One region of the Brevibacillus sp. AF8 genome, then DNA from elsewhere that is predicted to be linked to it. Evidence: riboswitches for the same ligand, from Rfam matches in the RefSeq annotation. Region 1 holds a riboswitch; the other holds the start of a gene.
The links. A riboswitch is a leader RNA that binds a small molecule or an ion and turns the genes downstream of it on or off. The one in region 1 is predicted to bind S-adenosylmethionine.

Region 1 (7,771 bases):
GTTGACCGAGCCGACATAACAAAGCCCGGCAGCCGTTGCAGCTAGATAAATGGTCCAATCACCATGCACAAGTATGGACCAATGTACCGTCTGATTCTTCCTCATTTCCATTTCCATACGCCTCCTTTGAACTGTGTACGCACAGTATACCTCCAGCACCTGTTCTTCGTACGTTTTTAGGAGTGGATGAGCAAGATAACGAAACAATGTCTTCTACATTCCCATTGCTTTTATCCAGCGGCGGGAGTAAGGTAGGAGGAGATAGAGGAGGAACGATTCTAGTATGACAGATCAATTAACACATTTTAATGAACAAAATCGAGCGCGGATGGTAGACGTATCCGAGAAGGACGTCACAAAACGGGTGGCTGTAGCCGAGAGCCAAATCAGCATGAAACCCGAAACACTCGCCCGAATCCGCGAAGGTCGAATCGAAAAGGGCGATGTACTCGCAGTTGCGCAGGTAGCAGGTGTCATGGCTGCCAAAAAGACGTGGGAAATTATCCCGATGTGTCATCCGCTGCCATTGACTGGCATCGACATACAATTTGCATTTGTAGATGAAACGACGCTTGCGATTACAGGAACCGTGAAGACGACAGGGAAAACTGGCGTCGAGATGGAGGCGTTGACCGCTGTCAGCGTAGCGGCTTTGACGGTGTATGACATGTGCAAAGCCATGGATAAAGCAATGATAATCGGTCCGACCAGTTTGCAATCCAAAACAGGCGGAAAAAGCGGCGATTTCCATCGGGGAGAGAAGTAAGCCATGAGGCAAAAATGGGAATCCTATCCGAGCAGCATTCGTTTATTGGCGATTGCTGCCGTCATTTTTTCTACCGGAATGGCGTGTATTTGGCCGCTAGTCACGATCTATATTCACAATCATCTCGGAAAGCCGCTGACTGTAGCCGGCTTCTTGTTGCTTTTAAATCAAGGCGCATTTTTGATCGGAAGTATTGTTGGCGGGATGATGTTTGACCGCTGGGGCAAAATGCGCACTATTATTGTAGGTTCCATCGGTGTTATCCTGATTTCGATCGGATTAGGTGTAACGCAAGATTTTACGATTTATGTTGTCTTGCTTCTGTTGAATGGACTGTTTTACGGGACACTTTCTCCTGTGATGAATGCATTGGCCGTCGTTTTATGGCCGGACGGAGGACGTAAAGGAATCAATCTGATTTATGTCTCCCTCAATGTGGGGGTAGCTGCCGGGTCTGCATTGGGCGGCTTCTTGGCAAGTGTATCGTTTGCCTGGACGTTTTTCGGTAATGCCATCTCTCAAGTGATCGTCCTCGCGATGTTCATGCTCATTTTGCCGCGTCAGCTAAAAATGGTGGAACAACAACGCGAAAACGCGACGACTGGACAAAGCATGCCTGAGCAAGTAGCTGGTGATGTGCTGCGACAACCACAACAAGAGACAAAAGTGGTATGGGGCGCATTGCTGCTATTATGCGGGGGGCTGTTAATTAGCTGGATTGTCTATGTCCAATGGACGACGGTGCTGTCGACCTATATGCAAACCCTGGGCATTTCCCTCCGTCAATACAGTCTGTTGTGGACGCTGAACGGCGGTTTGATCCTGTTTGGTCAGCCATTGATTGCGTGGGTCATTCGACGCTTTGCTCGTACGCTAAAAGCACAAATGCTCTTGGGCGCTTATATTTTTGCCTTGTCGATGTTGATTTTGTCTCAGTCAACGGTTTATGCAGGCTTTGTGGCAGGCATGTTCATCATGACGCTGGGCGAAATGCTCGTGTGGCCAGCGGTGCCGGCAGTAGCTGCACAATTTACGCCTGAGGGACGAGAAGGCTTTATCCAAGGGCTGATTGCAGGGACTGGATCGGCTGGGCGGATGCTCGGTCCACTGCTTGGCGCATTCATTTTCCAATCCATTCACGCGCAGGGACTATTGTTCGTGATGGCAGGCTTGTGTTTGTTGTCTGTCGCCTTCTTTGCCTTCCACAGCTCTTTTCAGAAAAGAAGGCATCAAATGCCGGTACAGAACCAAGCATCTTGACACGGTTTACGTGCTCAAGTAGTATGATATAGACGAAAAAACAGTATATTCCGTGTGTTTGACTTATTCAGAGAGGTGGAGGGACTGGCCCTATGAAGCCCGGCAGCGGATCTGTTCCATGTGATGGACAGATGCTGTGCCAATTCCAGCAGGATTTTTTCCTGACAGATAAGGACGTGACCAAGCTGATCTCCCCCTTTTTCTGTATGGAAAAAGGGGGTTTTACTGTATTGGGCCCAAGAAAGGAATGGAACAAAGATGCGCATTCAACCCTCCGATATGATTGATCGACTCCCTACCCAGTTTTTTGCGACCCTGGTGGCAAAAGTAAACAAGGTCATTGCGCAAGGCCATGACGTCATTAACCTGGGGCAGGGCAATCCCGATTTGCCGACACCGCCGCACATTATTGAAGAATTACAGATGCAAGCGGCACAACCACTCCATCACAAATATCCGCCTTTTCAGGGACGCGTGGAACTGAAGCAGGCAGTGGCTCATTGGTATAAGCAAGAATTTGATGTGGACCTCGATCCAGAGGAAGAAGTAGCGATTTTGTTCGGTAGCAAAACCGGACTCGTAGAGATTTGCCAAGTCCTCATGAACGCAGGCGATGTTGCACTAGTTCCAGACCCAGGCTATCCGGATTATTGGTCGGGGGTTGCGGTCGTAGGCGGACGGATGGCCATGATGCCGTTGAAGGCGGAAAATGATTTCTTGCCCGACTACAGCCAGCTCTCCCAAGCTGATTTGGATCGAGCGAAACTGATGTTTCTCAACTATCCGAACAATCCGACAGCAGTCAACGCACCACTTGAGTTTTATGAAGAAACTATTCGTTTTGCCCGAAAACATGAAATCGTCGTCTGCCACGACTTCGCTTACGGGGCGATTAGCTATGACGGGAAAAAGCCGGTCAGCTTCATGCAGGTTCCGGGTGCAAAAGAAGTAGGCGTAGAATTTTATACCTTGTCCAAAACGTACAATATGGCAGGTTGGCGTGTGGGTGCCATGGTAGGAAATCGCGAGCTGGTTCGTCTGATTAACCTCATTCAGGACCATTACTTCGTCAGCCTGTTCGGAGCGGTACAGATGGCAGCAGCCAAAGCGATGACGGATTCGCAGCAGTGCGTCCGCGATCTCGTCGCTGTCTACGAAAGCCGCCGTAATGCCTTGTATTCCAATCTGCATCGGATTGGCTGGCAGGCGCCACCATCTCAAGGTTCGTTTTTTGCTTGGCTTCCTGTTCCAAGCGGCTTCACATCCGTGGAGTTCTCTGACCTGCTTTTGGAAAAAGCGCATGTCGTCGTAGCGCCGGGAAATGGCTTTGGCCCCACAGGTGAGGGCTATGTGCGAGCGGCTTTGTTATCCAACGAAGAGCGTCTTGCGGAAGCGGTCCAGCGGATTGAGCGGCTGGGGTTATTTACGAAAACAAAATAAAAGCGAGGCAATTTGGCCACACTACCGTATAAATGGAGTGTGGCTTTTTCCTTTTAGAATAAAAATCATTCTCATTATTGACAGATAATGATTTTCATTATACGATGTCATTGTTGTTAATGATAATTAGTCTCAGCGAGAGCGGGAGGGTACCATGCGCTATCAGATTAACGGTTACACGGATATGTATACGGTGATCGCCAACGAGAGAAAAATCGGCGGAGCCATTGAAGCAGGCCAGATTCGCTTGCGGACGGGAGAAGTTTACGCCAATGCTGTTCTCACTCGTTTGGAAATGTCAGGTGCGCATTTTTGCTCGATCGGATTTGTTACAGAAGAAGGCAAAAGACTGATTGTCCATGTGAATGATATTAGCATGATCGCTGATGCTCGTCACGTCAACGTATGTGAGCTGACGAACGAATGCATGAGAATAGAAAAATCAGCAGAGAGACTGAAGCGATTGAAGCGACTCTGTGAGCTGAATGAAGGTAGCTGTACGCCGACCTTCCAGGAAGAGGCATTGCTGTTGGCAAGCGATATCGGTATGGAAGAAGCGTCCAATCATGTCGACCTCTCTTTCCTCCCACATACAGAAAAACCACGTGTGTTCCGCATCGCCTAGATATAGCGATACATATGGACCCCTTTTCGTTTGATACGAGGAGGGGTTTTTTGCATGGAGTGTGTCAAGACTAATGGTTGAACAACCGCTCGACATAGTCAAAACCTATCTGCTCATAGCTAGCAAGGATTGGACTTACGCTGTTGACAGTGATAAAACAAGGATAAGCAAAATCAAGGGGGAACGGAAGATGGAGTACTCGTTTTCAAAATCTGTTGAAGCACTATCCTCCTCGGCTGTCCGGGAAATCTTGAAGCTGACTCAAGGCAATCAAGTGCTCTCGCTCGCAGGTGGACTGCCAGCAGAGGATTCTTTTCCAATCGCAGAGATGCGCGAAGCGTTTAATCGCGCATTCGAACAAGGGGCAAAAGCTCTTCAGTACGGATTGACCGATGGATACTTGCCGCTTCGTGAGTGGATTGCATCCCGTATGAAGCAAAAGCATATGAACGTCGGTGCAGATAATATGATCATCACTACTGGCTCTCAGCAAGCAGTTGACTTGTTGTGCCGTGTATATTTAGACGAAGGCGATGTCGTTCTCGTCGAAAACCCTACCTATTTGGCAGCCGTTCAGCTGTTCCAATTCCGGGGAATCAAAGCGATTCCCGTAGACGGTGATGCCAATGGGATGGATTTGGACGATCTGGCGAAAAAAATTGCCCAGTATCGCCCGAAAATGGTGTATGTCATTCCTACCTTTGCCAACCCAACAGGAAAGGTATGGAGCCTTGAACGTCGTCTAGGCTTGCTTCGTCAATGCAAGGCGCAAAACATTCTCATCCTGGAAGACGATCCATATGGAGAGATCCAATTCGATGGGGAAGCTCCGTACCGTTCGATTTTCTCACTGGATGAGCATCCGACCGATTCCTGTGTGGTGTACACTAGTACCTTCTCCAAAATTGTCGCGCCAGGCTTGCGTACCGGATGGGCCATTGGAGATACCCGCGTGATTCAAATGATGGTGAAGGCGAAGCAAGCAGTGGATTTGCAGTCGAGCACAATCGACCAGTACGCGCTGTATGAGCTGTTGTCCCGCTTTGATCTGGAGCGCCACATTGAGAAAATCCGCGAGTCCTACAAGGCGCGCATGGAATGGATGCATGAGCTTTTGATTGCGCAAAACTGGGAGGGCGTACAGTGGGAAAAACCAAGAGGCGGGATGTTCCTCTGGGTGAATCTGCCTGAGCACTTCGATGCAGAGAAGCTGCTGGCCCAATCCGTACAGGAAGGCGTGGCATTCGTGCCAGGGAAGCCGTTTTATGCAGCTGAGCCGCATCTCAATACGATGCGCTTGAACTATACGCTTTTGAACCGGGAAGACACGGAGCTTGCGATTTCACGACTGGGCAAAGCATTTCACGCCTACAGCGAATCACTGGTGACAAATGTTTAATGGAAGCAAAAAGACAACCATTCTCCTTGAGCTGGTTGTCTTTTTTATGCATGTTTACAGGGAGATCTCTCTTTCTGCACGATCCAGCCATTCATTCACAAGCTCTGTAAACAGAAGCGGCTGCTCGATCTGCAAATTGTGGCCGGCACAATCGAGAGCGGCAAAGGTAGAGCGCGGGTAGCCTTCGATGATATCCCAAATATCGCGATAACCGACAGAATGATCTTGTTTGCCGACAAGAAAAAGGCTCGGATGGGGGAAGGGGGCCGTATCTAATGGGAAGGACACGCCATACGCTTGTCTGATTTTCGTGAGGAAAGAAGGGTCAGACAGCATGTAGCCATCGATAATCTCTTTTCGATAGCGATTCCACGTATAATCAGTAGCGACTACCGCCATCGACTCAAACTCCGCCCGTTCCGTCTCACTCAACTCCTCCCAGAGGGAAGGCTCCTGTACGAGAAGAGGTTTATCTGGCAGTGTGCGTTTATCTTTGTCTGGAATGACATTTGGACAGATGAAAAGGGCACCCTTTACTTGCTTCCGGCGCTTCTCGATAACTGCTCGTGTAAGATATCCGCCGTATGATTCACCTGCAATGAAAAAGGGCTCACCTGGAATGAGCTGATCGATGAACGCGAGCACAACCTCCAGAATATCGTCCGTGGTGTGGATATGTTCGTAGTTTTCCGTTTGTCCCATTCCCGGTAGATCTATGTAAAGTCGTCGGTATCCCGGACGTTTCTCAAAAATGGGTTCCAGACAGCCTGTCATGCAGCGGTGATCAAGTGAAAAGCCGTGAATCATTACGACAGGGAAACCACTTCCGATCTCCTCATAATAAAGGTTGACGCCATTGACCTTGCATCTCATAAAAAGCCCCCCAACGAATTTGTGTCAGATTGTTTGGAAAGTTCGGAACGCATGTTCTTATTATAAGCAATCTGCTGCATATTTCAAGGATGAAAAAACACACCCACAACGAGAATCGTCAATGGGTGTGCCAAAGGGCTTCTATTCTTCTGTTTCTTCCAAGGTGCAAATGGCGCTTGGACGCTTGATCCGCAATACAACGCACTCATACACACGGAACAGACTGTTCATTTGCTCGTCGCCGAGGAACGCAGAGTCGAAGTCTTCTGCAATCGCCAGGTCGAGATTGTGACGGCCAGTCGCTACCAATACGCCGGAACGGCCTTTAATGGTAGGGGATTGAAAGACACCATCTGTAACCAGATTGCGAACGTGCTCGATCTCAAGCACGTTGGTGCCTTTGTGCACGCGATGCAAGAGAGAGTAGAGCTCAGGAGAAACAACCAGTGCATACGGACCGCTGTGGCCCATTTTCAGCAGCTTATTGCGTGCTTCCACGATATCGGCAAATGCATTGCCAGATTCCATCCAATCGCTCTTCAGATGAGTGAGGCGGCCTTTTACGTTCATCAGACCAGGAAGGTCGAATTCCGCAGCACCGTTGAAGATCAGATCGTCTTCCATCAGTGCACCACCCGCAGCCGCGTTCGCAGCCGCGCTCATGTCCAAAGGCATACCCAGTGTGCGTGCTTGGGCAACATCGCGCCAGTAGAGCATGAAATCTTTGTACAGAATCGGAATCGTCATGCTGACACGGCGGCTAGGCTGTGTCATTTCCAGTGATTCTCCTCGCAGGGAGAGACCGCCAAAACGGGATTCCTCATATACATCGTTGGTAATGGTTTGGATGCCTTCACCCAATGGTCCATAAATATCGATAAAACGACGTCCTACCAGCTGGCGGCGAGCCATGTCAACGACAGTTGCGTCCAACTGGTTCCATTCTTCGGTCGTCAAGGGAGAGTCTGGGTATTTACGAAGCTTGTCCATAGTGTAACCTCCATGTTATTTCAGGATTTCCGATTCTTTACATTCCTTTCAAGCTGCCAACAGTCAGTCCTTTTTTGCCAGCAACTGCTGGGGCGGAATGCTTGATCACGGAAGCAACACCGTGAGGAGCGGAAGCCGAGGCTTTCAAATGATCAACCTGGTGAATGTCGTGCCCCTCATCGTGATCAGTGAGATCAGGATGAGCCGCATCAGAGAAGCGTTGGCTTATGTTCGCCATGATCTCTTTGACTGTCAAATAGTCTGTATGCGTCTTTTCACGCATGCCATCCAGGAGCTGACGTGTTTCGTCATCCTTGAATTCATACAGAGAGAGCTCCAGATGTTCGCGGAAATTGTGCAGTCCAAAACGTTCCAGATTCACATCGGACAGCATTTGTGAGAGGTCGCGATCACTTAG
Region 2 (7,771 bases), on a different contig from region 1:
GCCAGAATGATGCGTCCACGCGCTTTGCGTACCACATCGAGAATCCCTTCCCCTACCGATCTCTCTGACATCGTAAATCCAGGACGCTCACTGTTCGTACTATCGGACAAAAGCGCCAAAACATCTCCGCTCGCACCAATGCGTGCAATTTTTCCGTACTCCGTTGTTTGTCCGACTGGTGTCATGTCAAACTTGAAGTCACCCGTGTGAATGACCATTCCCTCTGGTGTATGGAGCACAATTCCCAGAGAATCTGGAATACTGTGGTTCGTCCGGAAGAATGTCGCCTTCAGCTTCGCAAAAGGAATTTCCGTATCTTCCGAAATCGGAATCAGCTTCACTTCATTCTGCAAACGGTGCTCTTCCAGCTTCGCCTTGACCAAGCCCAGGGTCAGACGACCACCGTAAATCGGCACCTTGATTTGCCGTAAAATATAAGGAATCGCGCCAATGTGATCCTCATGTCCGTGCGTTAACAAAAGTGCTTTGATCTTATGCTGGTTGTCCACTAAATAGGAAACATCCGGGATAACCAGATCGATACCGAACATTTCGTTCTCGGGGAATTTCACCCCGCAGTCAATGATGATGATTTCGTCCTCATACTCGACGCAGTACATATTTTTTCCGATCTCGCCGAGGCCGCCCATCGCGAAAATCTTAACGTCGCTCAAACTCTTTCCTCCTAACATCGTCGTGCATGATTATGGGAATCCGAACCAAGCATGCCATTCTTATTATATCACAACGTAAGACGTTCGTTTCACCCAGTCTTGTCTATTCCACACATTCATCTTCGGTCAATAATCGAATACTGATACTCCAAATCGGTAACTCGTTCATCGGTAACGACACTAGCTCTCGCCCAGAAGTCGTGCTTCGCATAAGAATCGCCCGTCCATACCTCCGTAATTTCTCCTGAAGAGAGTTGTAGTGGTACGGCCTCGACTTCTTTTAATACGGCGCCGCTTTTGTTTTTCAATCGCAGCTTCAAATCGATCTCCAACGGCTGGTCAGACTGATTCCGTACCAGAATGAGGCTTGAATAAGGATACCCGGCACAATTTTTCGTACACTCTTGTCTGCTGTATACGAGGGCGAGGTCAATGGGCTTCTCATTGTCCATCTTCGCCTCTTTCCACTGGTCTTTTGCTTTTTGTACGATGATAACGTACTCCGCTTTCTTCAAAAAGGGACCCATCCCTAAAAAGGCAGCAGCAAAAAAGCTAAACAAACCAAAAGCTGTGCATAGAAAAACGAGGTTCATCTTCCAAAACTGTTTTCTCATCGTGATCAAAAAGCCAATATACAGGAGGATACAAACAAACACCAACAGGATACAAAAATAGAAAAATACCTCCAAGTCGGCCTCCGTGGGCAGCACCGGAATGCCATACTTCATTTGCCAATATACATTCGCGGCGAAGCAGCCCCCGTAAATCAATACCGCTGAAGCAATCGTGAGCCCCCATTTTTTCCAGAAAGGAGGCTTTTGGAAAATCGCCGCAAGAACCCCCACTAACACAGGAACGCCAAATAAGGGAATGAGCAAGTAATGCATCGAATACCTCCCGCACTTCATTGTCATTATTTTCTACGAATCATATTCCGAAAAGTCTTCAAAATACATGGCAAGCCATTTCGAAAAGGAGAGGGATCAGCAAGTGCAAACCACTCGTCGCCTATTTCGCTATCGGAACATGATGCCCCTTCTCTCTATCGTACTTTTCCTCTTCATCTTTCAGACGGTCCCTACCTACGCCCAGCCTTCCTATGCAAAATGGGGCAGACTCGCAATGCAGGAAACGATGAAGCGATATCCAAGCGCTCAAATTGTGGATTACCTGCATGTCGGACGAAAACAAAAAACGCCCACCACGTCGGAAGAGACGTTTAAGCTCTTGCTTCAAGAAAGCAATCGCAGGTGGGCGTTACTCGTTCATATTGAATTCGTGAATCAGACAGAAGAAGTCGTAAACATCTCCTATGAGGAGACCCGCTAGTCAGCGAGCTGTACCATCTCTTTCATCATGACATCCAGTTCCATGTTGGCTGCCATCCCGTACGCGCGACGCATGTTTCCATCTCCATCCACCAGGAACATGCGAGCCGTATGTGAATAAGAACCATCTGGCTCCTTAATGACCATCAGACCAAAATCCTTCGTCACTTTCTCTACAGCCTGAGCGTCCCCACGCAGGAACTTCCAGCCACTCTGATCTGCCTTGAACTTGGCTGCATACTCCTGCAAGACTTCCGGCGTATCGTTATCAGGGTCAAAAGAAATGGAAACAAACTCCACTTTGTCTCCGAACAGTCCCTTTTCCTTCAGCTGATCTTGCAGCTTGGCCATGTTGAACGTAGTCGCCGGACAAATATCCGGGCACTTGGTAAACATAAACTCTACCAATCGTACCTTGCCAGCACTTGAATGAAATGTGTAGGTTGTTCCGTCACTGTTGTCCAAGGTGAAGTCCGCGATCGGCTTCAACACTTCGATCTTCTCTTCTGTCATGTAATTATAACCAAATACTCCGATGATAGCCAAAAGGATAATACCAGCTAACACAGGAAACCAATGTTTTTTCATTGCAGATTCCTGCTGCAATTGTGCTCCTTCACTCACGGGTTGCTACCTCCCTGCTTGTCCCATGCGTGATGCCTCCTGATTACATACGGGAGGCATTCACACTGTTTCTATCACGTCTTACTGTTCCACTTCACCTGGCCATGCGAGCATGCCGCCAACCATATTTGCCACGTCGTATCCTTGTGCACTCAAATACTCTGTTGCTGTATTGCTTCTGGCACCACTGCGGCAAACCATCACAATCGGAATGTTCTTATCCAATTCATCAATGCGATGTGGCAAAAAGCCGAGCGGGATCAGCTTTGCCTCTTTAATGTGACCTGCATTCCACTCTTCCACTTCACGTACATCAATGACTTGCAGTTCCTCTTTGGCTTCCAGCTTTTCCAACAGCTCTTGTGGTGTAATTTCCTTTACTCCATGGCTCATCGCTATTTATCCTCCTATATGTACAATCAGATCAGTTGTAACCACCTCCATGATATCACACGCTTTTTTACTTTTCTAACGCGAAGAGCACTTGGCTTCACCATGCATCCATACTCCCCATTTTCTACCATTATCTCCTATTTCGCTGCGGCAATAGCCACACGGGATGTGAACAGCTTGAGACAAAACCGTTACAAATTAATGGCATGAGTGAACCACCTTCATTCATATATACATAAAAACCTCCCCGATAACTGTATATTTATCGTTGACAGCAAGGCTTTATTTTCATACAATTACGACAACAATTGTTTTCATCAAGAGCGGTGGAGGGACAGGCCCTACGAAGCCCGGCAACCAGCAGACTAGCTGCATGGTGCCAATTCCTGCAGAATCCAGTGATTCTGAGAGATGAACAAAAGCCCGTGCATGATGGAGCTTCTTCTTCTCAGGAGAATGCTCCGTTTTTTTATTTGCCGATTCCCCATAGTAAAAGGAGAGATGGACATGTCCGACCAACAACAATGGAAGCCAGAAACACTTGCGGTACACGGTGGACAGGAGGTTGACCCTGTAACAGGCTCGCGTGCTGTTCCGATCTATCAGACGACCTCCTATGTTTTCCGCGATACGGAGCATGCAGCCAACCTGTTTGGCTTAAAAGAGTTTGGGAACATCTATACACGTATCATGAATCCCACGCAGGATGTGTTTGAGAAGCGCGTTGCCTTACTTGAAGGTGGTGTTGGCGCACTCGCAACCGCATCCGGGCAAGCTGCCATCACATTCGCGATCTTAAATATTGCGCATGCAGGAGACGAGATCGTCGCTTCCAGCAGCCTCTACGGCGGTACCTACAACCTGTTCGCCCACACGCTTCCCCGCCTTGGAATCAAGGTTCATTTTGCAGATCAATCCAATCCGGAAAATTTCCGGTCCTATATCAATGAAAAGACAAAAGCCGTGTTTTGCGAGACAATCGGAAACCCGCGCATTGATGTCGCTGATATCGAGGCGATCGCCCATATTGCTCACGAAAATGGCGTGCCTTTGATCGTGGACAACACCTTTGCAACTCCGATTTTGTGCCGTCCTTTTGAGCACGGGGCCGATATCGTCGTGCACTCCACCACCAAATTCATCGGCGGCCACGGAACGGCAATTGGCGGTATCATTGTAGACTCTGGAAAATTCGACTGGAACAACGGAAAATTCCCAGGTCTGACTACACCAGACCCTAGCTATCATGGCGTCGTCTATACAGAAGCAGTCGGTCCGCTTGCCTATATTATCAAGGCCCGTGTTCAGCTCCAGCGCGATATCGGAGCAGCAGTCGCCCCGATCAACTCCTTCTTGTTCCTGCAAGGATTAGAAACTCTGCATCTGCGCATCGAGCGGCATAGCCAAAACGCCTTGGCAGTAGCCCAGTTTCTCGCCAATCACTCTGCCGTAGAGTGGGTGAGTTATCCGGGATTGGAGTCAGACTCCCAGCGTGAATTGGCACAAAAATATTTGCCAAAAGGTGCTGGCGCGATTCTGACCTTTGGCATTCGCGGCGGCGTTGAGGCAGGAAAAACATTGATCGAGTCAGTGAAGCTGTTCTCTCATCTCGCAAATGTCGGAGACTCCAAGTCACTCATCATTCACCCAGCCAGCACAACACATCAGCAGATGACGGAAGAAGAGCAGGCAGCAGCCGGAGTGACCCCGGGACTTATTCGCCTCTCCGTCGGCACAGAATCCATTGACGATATCATTTCCGATTTGGAGCAAGCCCTGCAGCGTGCGTTGCAATTATCCACGGTAGGTTAACCATACCTTTACAGAAAGAAGAATCACGTCATCTCTTTGGATAGAGATTTTGTGATTCTTCTTTTCCTTTTCTATTTTCGTTCGAAAAAGATTGAATTTAACATTCGGTATTTATAAAATACAATCATGCACAAATTTTGGAAGGATGATCACATGAAGATTTTGAACATTGGCAGTGAACGAACGACCTACCGGGTTGAGCTTTCGTATTCTCCTTTATTCGAAGCTGCCCTGGGAATCGCTGCCGCTACCTACGATCAATTGCATCACACGATGGAACACCCTCCTGCCTACTGGCGCCAACTGTTGGACGAGCTATCACCTTCTGTACGGCAAGAGGTTGAATATGCGAAGGAGCACAACACGTGGAAGACGCTTTTGCAACTGCTCGATCTTTGCCCTTTCGCTGATCTGGATTCCTTTCTCTCGTATGTCAGAGAGCTCTCAACAGAACAGCTCCGATACGAAGCCCTCCCTTATCTCGGTGAAAATATGCAGGAAGCACGGCGGAAGGCTGCACAAGGAAGCGAAGATGATTGCGCCGCTTTGCAGGAAGCGTGCCGTGCGCACCTCTTTTTTGAATCGTATATCGGCCATATTACTTCCGTTGATGCAGAAGAGCTGCGGGGCCATATTCTCCAATTGATGGAAGGCTGGTATACCACTCACATCAAGCCGCATGAGGAAGAAATCGTTCGCATGCTAGAACGGGATTGGTCGCAAAAGCAAAACAAGCTAGGAAAGCTCACCCCGGAAGCCTTGGTAGAGTATGCGACGGGTTCGAACTACCTCCCTGAGCCTGCCGTGACACGCGTCCTGCTGATTCCACAAGCGATCTATCGCCCGTGGACCGTACAGGCCGATGCTGTCGGGACGAAAATTTTTTATTACCCTGTGGCCGACGAAAATTTGCACGATGCTGTAGATCCTTATCAGCCACCCCCTTCACTGGTGCAAGCCTTAAAAGCACTCGGAGACGAGCACAGGCTACGCATGGTCAAATTGCTGGCGGAAAAGGACCTGAGTCTGCAAGAGATAACCGATCAACTCTCCATGGCGAAATCGACCGTGCACCATCACCTGTCCATGCTGCGGTCTGCCCATCTCGTTGAACAAGCAGGCTCCCGTTACAGACTACGCCGTCATACACTGGACAAGCTTCCCCTGATGTGGGATGACTTCCTGGACAGGAGCAACCCATGAACCAAACCGCGGTACAAGCCTCTGTCTGGCAGCAGCGTTCTTACCGTTGGATTCTTTTCGGTCAGCTCATTTCAGAACTCGGCGCCTCACTTGGTACCCTCGCCAATAGCTGGATAATCTATCAGGCAACAGGCTCACAAGGTGCGGTCGGACAGATGTGGCTTCTGTATTTTTTGCCGTCGCTCGCGATTCAGTTGGTAGCCGGGCCGTACATCGACCGATTCGATAAGAAGCGTGTCATGCTTTTTTCTCAATGGATGCGAGCTGCTGCGTTTTGTTTGTCCTTTGCAGTCATTACTTCCGGGACAGAATCGCTCTGGCCGCTGTATTTCACTGCTTTGATCAACGGTCTCGTCCAACCGCTGTATGTGCCAGCCAGTCAGTCGCTCCTCCCTACTCTGGTCAAAAGAGAGCAACTCCTCCAAGCCAATGCCTATTTGGATAGCGTCCTGCGAATTGCCTTGATTACGGGTCCGCCTTTGGCTGGGATTCTCGTGGCGAGTATTGGTGGTGAGGCCGTACTCGCATTGGTCGCGATCAGCTATGCGCTCAGCGGTTTCTTTCTGGTTCTTTGTCCAATCGCCCCAGCGGATACTGCCAACAAGAAGCAATCCTGGTTCGTCATGTTTAAGGCTGGTCTAGCGATTTTTTGGCAGAAACCCCTTCTGCTCTGGCTTGGCCTGTACTCAGCTCTCGTCCAATTCGCTGTCGGAGTCACACTCGTACTAAACCTGCCTTTTGTAGCCGGAGAGCTGCAAGGCACCTCGTTTCATGTAGGCTTGTTCTTGGCTGGCTATCCATTGGGATATTTCTTCGGCTCCTTGCTCGTCCCTCGCTTCCGTAGCAGCTTCGGACAGCCCCTGATCATGTTGGGATCACTGGTACTAGGTGGCTTGAGCTTTGTTGCAATAGGCTTTACCCATGACATCTGGCTCGCAATCACCATCGAACTACTGGCTGGTCTGTTTGCTCCGTTTTTCCAAGTACACAGTACTAGCCTGTATCAGCTTCACGTTCCTTCCGAGCTAATGGGGCGTGTACTGTCTGTCCGCTTGCTCATCGTGCGTGCGACGATGCCCGTCGGTATTTGGCTTGGCGGACAGCTGAGCGATCAGGTAGGGATTCGCCCTCTTTACATCTCTGTAGGTGCCGTCATCGTGATCGCTGCGCTTACGGGAATATTATTTCGAAAATTTGTAACTAACAGGATATTCCATATATAATAAAAACCGTACGACTCCTCAATTTTGAATGGGAAAAGGAGAATTTTCATGACTCATCCGACATTGGATAACCTTCAGCATGCTGTCAGCAGCGTCATCGTGGGCAAGGAAAGTCAGATCCGCCTATTAGTAACTGCATTGCTCGCTCGTGGACACGTATTGCTGGAGGACTTGCCCGGAATGGGAAAAACCGTGCTTGCCAAAACATTGGCGCAAGCAATTGGTGGCTCTTACAACCGTCTGCAATTCACCGCGGATCTACTGCCATCTGATGTCGTCGGTCTACACGTGTTCAATCAACGAACAAGTGAATTCGAACTGCGCAAGGGACCTGTTTTTGCGGATGTCTTGCTCGCAGATGAAATAAACCGGGCCACTCCCAGGACTCAATCCGGCTTGCTGGAATGCATGGAGGAACGCCAGGTTACGATTGAAGGCGTCACCCTGCCACTCCCATCGACCATGCTGGTTATTGCTACCCAAAATCCGATTGAATCGGAGGGGACCTATCCAC

Region 2: another riboswitch for S-adenosylmethionine. It lies ahead of KB186_RS19085 (homocysteine synthase); the one in region 1 lies ahead of KB186_RS14185 (pyridoxal phosphate-dependent aminotransferase).

The regions. Positions count from the first base shown of each region.
Region 1 is NZ_JAGQDN010000009.1:139,154-146,924, forward strand. It holds gene KB186_RS14170 (methylated-DNA--[protein]-cysteine S-methyltransferase) at 1-111, opposite strand, end outside; gene moaC (cyclic pyranopterin monophosphate synthase MoaC) at 284-766, shown strand; gene KB186_RS14180 (MFS transporter) at 770-2,026, shown strand; SAM riboswitch class I at 2,087-2,201, shown strand; gene KB186_RS14185 (pyridoxal phosphate-dependent aminotransferase) at 2,285-3,466, shown strand; gene KB186_RS14190 (hypothetical protein) at 3,621-4,091, shown strand; gene KB186_RS14195 (aminotransferase-like domain-containing protein) at 4,282-5,490, shown strand; gene KB186_RS14200 (alpha/beta fold hydrolase) at 5,545-6,363, opposite strand; gene KB186_RS14205 (family 1 encapsulin nanocompartment shell protein) at 6,505-7,353, opposite strand; gene KB186_RS14210 (IMEF encapsulin system ferritin-like cargo protein) at 7,391-7,771, opposite strand, start outside.
Region 2 is NZ_JAGQDN010000015.1:110,221-117,991, reverse strand. It holds gene rnjA (ribonuclease J1) at 1-692, opposite strand, end outside; gene KB186_RS19105 (hypothetical protein) at 791-1,561, opposite strand; gene KB186_RS19100 (YqzG/YhdC family protein) at 1,665-2,003, shown strand; gene KB186_RS19095 (SCO family protein) at 2,000-2,626, opposite strand; gene KB186_RS19090 (rhodanese-like domain-containing protein) at 2,708-3,019, opposite strand; SAM riboswitch class I at 3,331-3,437, shown strand; gene KB186_RS19085 (homocysteine synthase) at 3,527-4,831, shown strand; gene KB186_RS19080 (ArsR/SmtB family transcription factor) at 4,985-6,034, shown strand; gene KB186_RS19075 (MFS transporter) at 6,031-7,257, shown strand; gene KB186_RS19070 (AAA family ATPase) at 7,306-7,771, shown strand, end outside.